2 regions of the Adlercreutzia sp. DFI.6.23 genome follow, and region 1 is predicted to be linked to the other one. Evidence: riboswitches for the same ligand, from Rfam matches in the RefSeq annotation. Region 1 holds a riboswitch; the other holds the start of a gene.
What was found. Region 1 has a riboswitch for cobalamin ahead of NE591_RS07695 (DUF4430 domain-containing protein). Riboswitches for the same ligand answer to the same signal wherever they lie in the genome.
Positions count from the first base shown of each region.

Region 2: linked by a shared signal. The riboswitch ahead of NE591_RS01835 (GLUG motif-containing protein) and the one ahead of NE591_RS07695 (DUF4430 domain-containing protein) in region 1 are both predicted to bind cobalamin.

Region 1 covers NZ_JANGBP010000006.1:135,135-138,337, reverse strand. The annotation lists gene NE591_RS07700 (ATP-grasp domain-containing protein) at 1-784, opposite strand, end outside; gene NE591_RS07695 (DUF4430 domain-containing protein) at 872-1,375, opposite strand; adenosylcobalamin-variant (AdoCbl-variant) riboswitch at 1,368-1,525, opposite strand; gene NE591_RS07690 (phosphoribosylaminoimidazolecarboxamide formyltransferase) at 1,677-2,858, opposite strand; gene NE591_RS07685 (IMP cyclohydrolase) at 3,117-3,203, opposite strand, start outside.
Region 2 covers NZ_JANGBP010000001.1:408,223-411,425, forward strand. The annotation lists gene NE591_RS01835 (GLUG motif-containing protein) at 1-2,046, opposite strand, end outside; cobalamin riboswitch at 2,286-2,495, opposite strand; gene NE591_RS01840 (helix-turn-helix domain-containing protein) at 2,679-2,948, shown strand; gene NE591_RS01845 (ATP-binding protein) at 3,029-3,203, shown strand, end outside.

The DNA.
Region 1 (3,203 bases):
CGATAAAGTCGCCATCGACGCGCAGCTCCACATGCACGGGAATGTTACGGGCGCCCACCACCTCGTTCACAGCCGCCAGCCACGCCGTGAAGCGGTCATTCCACGCATCCACAATGGTTCCGTCGGTGAGATACATCCTGTCGGAGGTATCCTCGGGCCCGGCGAAATCGTGACGCAGGATGTTCAGGATATGGGGAGCGCCATCCTCGTCGAAGTAGGCGTCCAGGGCGTATTCCGTACCAGCGAGGTAGCCTTCGATAAGGTATTCGCTGCCGCCGACGACGCTTTCCGGATAGCGCTCATGCCAGCCGTCCTCGCGCCGGGCGATGTCGGCCACGGCCGCCGCCCAATCCTCGGGCTCTTCGATGACGTAGACGCCCATGGAACAGAAGCCCACCGCCGGCTTAAGCACCACCGGCAACGGCAGATCGGCGACGTTTACCGCTTCCAATCCCGCACGATCGACGGTCTTATGGAACAGGCCAGGGCTTAGAGGCGCGAGCTTCTCGCGCATGGCCGCCTTGTCCTTGAACAGGCGAATGGCATCGGTGAGCGTGGGGTTGTCCACGTGGTCGAGAATCCAGGCCAGAGCGTTCTCGGAGTTTGTGTAAATGCGCTCCCCCGCCTCCAGGCGCCGGGCGCACTCGTCGGCGTCCACCAGGTTCAACGTGCGGCCGCCCGCCACGAGCTTCTCGGTGAACCCGTTGGCGAGCACGGGATGCGCCGAGGCCTCCATCCAGTCGAGCAGCGGAACGGAGGCGTAGGGTTCATCGAGAATGATCATGGAAAGCTCCTTCGCATAGGGGACTTGCAAAACGGGCCCCTCGCTTGGAGGAGCCCGCCGGATTGCGCGCTTGGCGCGGAGGGGTGGCTAGCCGGCGTAGAACGACCACTGCACGGAGTCGCCGGCGGCCAGCTGGCGCACGTCGCAGGCTTCCATGACCGTCTCGTCGTTCACCGTGTACACCCAGCCGGAGGCCTCGCCTTCAGAGCCGTTGGCGATGCCGTTGATGGAGGTGACGAACTTGCCGTAGTCGCTGTCCTCCACCTGCACATCCCAGCCCGCAGCCTCGGTCGCCTGCAGCACCGTGGCGCCATCGGGCACCGTCACCTCGATGGTCTTGGGCTCGGCGCCGGCGCTTTCCGGCATCGTGATGGAGACGGGAACAACGATGTCCTCCGCCGCCTGGCCGGCCTCGATGGGGCCTTCCTCCTCGGCCACTTGGGCCGCCTGCTCGGCCGCGTTCTCGCCGTTGCCGCCGTTATCGGCCGCCTCCCCGGCGCAGCCCGGCACCACCAGCAAGAAGGTGAAGGCCAGGGCCACCAAGGCCACGAGCCACTGTTTGGGAAGCTCCGTGATATCGAATTTGTTCATAGTTCCTTATCCTTTCTTCCAGGGCCCTGTTGTTCGGCTCGGTGTTCCGACTTCGCCACCGCCGCGCCCTTCGGCGCAACGGCGAACCTTACGGTTACTGGCATAGCGCGGGCTTTCCACCCACATTTCCCGAGACGCGCATTGCCGCATTCTCATCCACGGCGCGCACCGCGCTCCCACGCGCGGCCCGACGGGCCATTGACCTACCCATTATGGCGCAAAACGGCCGCCCTCGAAAGAGCGGCCGCAAAGGGTTCGACAACCGACACTTTAGGCCCCAAGCAAGGCCCCAATCGTCCGATTAGTGATGGAACAGGCGCATGCCGGTGAAGGCCATGGCGATGCCGTACTTGTTGGCCACCTCGATGACGTTGTCGTCGCGGATGGAGCCGCCGGGCTCGGCGATGTAGTCCACGCCGGACTTGCGGGCGCGCTCCACGTTGTCGCCGAAGGGGAAGAAGGCGTCCGACCCCACGGTCACGCCGCTCATCTGCGCGATCCAGGCCTTCTTCTGCTCGCGGGTCAGGGCCTTGGGCTGCTCGGTGAACACGCGCTGCCACTCGCCGTCGCGCAGCACGTCGTCGCACTCGTCGTCGGACAGGTACACGTCGATGGCATTGTCGCGGTCAGGGCGACGAATGTCGGCCTTGAAGGGGAGGTTCAGCACCTCGGACATCTGGCGCAGCCACCACTGATCGGCCTTGTTGCCCGCCAGGCGCGTGCAGTGGATGCGGCTTTGCTGGCCGGCGCCCACACCGATGGCCTGGCCGTCCTTCACATAGCACACGGAATTGGACTGGGTGTACTTCAGCGTGATGAGCGCGACGATCATATCGATCTTTGCCGATTCCGGAATTTCCTTGTTCTCGGTCACCACGTTTTCCAGCAGCGCCTCGTTGATCTCGAAGTTGTTGTGGCCCTGCTCGAAGGTGATGCCGAAGACGTCCTTCAGCTCGGTCTCGGCCGGCACGTAGTCCGGATCGATCTGCACCACGTTGTAGGAGCCCTTGCGCTTGGTCTTCAGAATCTCCAGCGCCTCGTCGGTGTAGCCCGGCGCGATGATGCCGTCGGACACCTCACGCGCCAGATAGCGGGCCACATCGGCATCGCACACATCAGACAGCGCCGCCCAGTCGCCATAAGAGCACAGACGGTCGGCACCGCGGGCGCGGATGTAGGCACAAGCGATGGGAGAAAGCTCGCCCGCGTCTTCCACGAAGTACATGGCGCGGTCGGTCTCGGTGAGGGGATGGCCCACGGCGGCGCCGGCCGGGGACACGTGCTTGAAGGAAGCGGCCGCCGGCAGCCCCGTGGCCTCCTTCAGCTCCTTCACAAGCTGCCAGGAGTTGAAAGCGTCGAGGAAGTTGATGAAGCCGGGCTTGCCGTTCAGCACCTGAATGGGCAGGTCGCTGCCGTCCTTCATGAAGATGCGCGACGGCTTCTGGTTCGGATTGCAGCCGTACTTGAGTTCCAGTTCGTTCATGATTCTCCTATCTATGATGTTTCTGGGTCCTCGGGGGCGAAGCTACGCGGTATTCTGATTCGCTCAGACAGTCCTCGCTTTGTGGAAATGCCCACTGGGCATTTCCAGTCGCTGCGGAACTCGCTCGGTCAGAACACCCCGTATCTTCGCTAAGCTCAGCCGTAGTTGAGAGTGCGCAGTTGCGCTCGCTGCGGAACTCGATTGGTGAGCGGCGCCCCGCATCCCGCCAAGCTCAACCGTAGTTGAAGATGGGCGCGATTAATCCCCGAGGTTCTTGTTGTAGAGGGTCACTTCGCCGCCGACATTGGCGTAGAGGCTCACCTTGTTGTCATCGTTCAGCGCGGC
Region 2 (3,203 bases), on a different contig from region 1:
GACGCCGGTGTCTTTGTCGGAAAGGGAAACGGAAAGCGTCGCGAGGCCTTCCATGTTCGCGCTGCGGGCGAGGCTGCCCGTGCCCATGGGGCGAAGCACGGAGACTCGGGCGCTGTTGCGCACGTCGGGTACGGTCAATAGCGTGCCGTCGCTGCTTGCAAGCGTAACGGGGTAGTACTTGCCGTCCACGCCGAAATCGGCCGTCGTGGGAAGCTGGATGTCGTTCTCGACAGTGTAGATGCCGCCGGCATCGGGCTGAAGTCGTACGCCGGTGACGCTATCGCGCAGGCCTGCCTTGGCAAAGCCGGCGTCGAGCTTTGCCATAAGCTCGCTTTTGATCTGCTGTGCCCTTGCGCCGTCCAGCGAGTCGACATGCACGGGGAAGGTCTGCTCGACTGCGATCTCGGGTTCACCCATTGCCGTGCGCTGGAAGACGACCTTAGCGGTTAGCGTCACGTCCTTCGGCGTTTCTCCGCACTTCACCTTGCCGACGTACGGGGCGAACAGCGTGTCGGCCGTGCCCTGGTTCTCGCTGGATACGGAGATGACGGATGGGTCGGAGGAAGTCCATGTGATCTGCGCCCAAAGCTTTCCGCTTGCAACCTTGGGAAGTGAAAGGTCGGTGCTTACGTTGGTGGTGTCGCCAAGGTCGACCTGCGAGAGAACGTCTGCCGCCAGCATGGCTTTGACCTTCTGGGCGTTCCAATAGACGATGACGGGAACAGTCTTCTGAACGGTGGCTCCGGCTAAGGAAAGGTCGATAGTGATGCGGTAGGAGCCGAACCATTGCGCGCGGAAGCCGTCGGGGTCTGCGTAGAAGTAGGTGATGTTGCCTTCTTGGTCGATGGCGGAGCAGTTGTCGGTGCCGTTCGTCTTCTCGATGGATTTCAGGGCGACCGTGATATTCGGGTGCTTCGCATGGATCATATCGACGACGTTGGCGTCCTTGCCGAACTCGGGGTAGAGCGTCGAGAGTGATGCGGCTATCTCGTCAAGTGTCTTGTCGGTTGCGGGCGGAACGTCGGGGTTGGGCTCGTCAGGACTGGGGCCGGGCGTGGGATCAGGATCATCGGGATCGACGGGGCCGGGTGCCGTGCCGCCGATGATGACGCTATGAAGGTAGGCGGGGTCGTCCGACTGCACGCAGCTTTCTCTCTCGACTGTGCCCGTGCCCGCGCCTGATATGCGCGTGACATAGCCGCATGTTCTGATGGTGGATGAGCCGTAGAGGAAGTCGACGATGTCGCTTGCGGTGTCTGAGCCCGAAATGGCGCCGGTGCTGTAGCAGCGCTCGATACTTCCGTTGTTCTGCAGCTGGCCGCAGATGCCGCCTGCACGACTGGTTCCAGTCACGGAACCAGTGTTGTAGGAGCTCTCGATAGTGGTGTACTTCGCGTACCCGACGATGCCGCCCGCAACGCCGCCTGACACGGAACCGGTGTTGGAGCAGTTCGAGAACGAGGCGGTCTGCGAGGCACTGTTGCCAGCGTAGCCAACCAGACCGCCTGCGTAGGCTGTGCTTCCTTTGGCGCCTGTCGAGACGCTTCCTGAGAAGCTGCATCCGGTGAGCGAGCCCTGCTGCACTTTGCCTACGATACCGCCGACATAGGCCTTGGTGGAAGACACCGTGCCGCTCACATGAAGGTTCTTGATGGTGGCACCGTTGATACCGCCGAAGAAGCCAACGTTCGTAGTAGTACGATTCACGCTCAAGTTCGTGATGCTATGGCCGCAGCCATCGAACACGCCGCTGAACGCTTCGGTGATATAGCCGCTTGATGGATAGAAGGGCTCCCACTCGCCAACGGAGATGTCAGACGTCATCTTCACGTGGACGCCAGGGTTGCCGTTCATGATGCCGCGTAGCAGCTCCAGGTCTTCCACGGAGCCGACGAGAAAGGGGTCAGCTTCCGTGCCACTGCCCGCAAGATCGTTCTGAGGCTGAATGAGCTCTTGAGCCTCGCTGACGCTTGTGGGCTCATCTTCGGCTTCAACCGATTCGTACGACTTCTCATCGGCGCCAGAGTCATCGAGCGCTCCGTCCACAGGCGAAATGGGCTGCTCTGGAGCGGTAGGAAGGGGAGGTTCCGTAGGCTCATCGGCCTCAGCAGAGCCTGCCACCTCATCTGGTGAAGCTGGTGCTCCAGTTGATTCGGAAAGGTTAGGAGAGGTTTCCGCAACCGTATCTTGTGCGAATACAGAGGTAGGCGTGAACGAGAAACAGAGCAGAAGGGACAAAAATGCGCAAACGAACTTAGAGCCGGACATGATCGGCACCTCTTTCCCAGGGCTATCGTGCGATGGAGAGGTGTTCCGACTTTGCCTCATCAAAGCAGCCACCGTGCCCGGCGAGGACGAAATGGCAATCTGGAGGATTACATCGCCCAAGATGCTGCTTTTCGGCGTTTACGGTTACTGGTATAGCGGAGGATTCTCACCTCCATTCCCACTCAGAGCTGCAGCATGCGCGGCAGCTCCGTACCCCCTGCATGCGGGCGCACTCCATCAATGCCAAAACAACAATCACATTATAGGCTATCGATTAAAGGGTGCGCTAGTATGAATATTATTCCAGGGCTACTCCAACGCAGTAGTCGGAAGTGGCTTGTAAGCCTCGCCCTTGACGTCTTCGAGGTTGGAGACGGCTTCGCACATCAAAGACAACGAAGAGTCGGGCCGTGCGATCGGCGATGCCCGGCTCGAAGGAACGGGGTACAGCTACACGCTCTCTCATCTCCGGCAAGCACAAGATGGTGATCCTGTACTGCCTTATGGAGTACCAGCCGGTTAGGTTCAACGAGCTGAAGCGCTACCTCGGGAAGATCTCAGACAAGACGCTCTCCCAGAACCTCAAGGAGTTGGAAGGGGGTGATTTGGTTCGTCGCAAGGTGTATCCGCAGATCCCTCCCAAGGTCGAGCACTCGCTTCCGAATCAAAATAGACAATAAAAGAATTAAATGTACTTAATTCTATACCAGATAGGTATGATAGAATTAAGCTGAATTAATTCTATCGAAAGGAACCCGGAGTGATTCTGCGAACGCAATATCTCGAGAGGATTCGTCCGTTCTACGACTCTGAGTTGATTAAAGTCATTACCGGGGTGAGGCGTTGCGGCAAATCCGTCTTGCTGAGGCAAATAGCGGACGAAATCCGTGCGGAGCATTTCGATTCTATGGAACCGGACACGCTGGTGTTCGTCG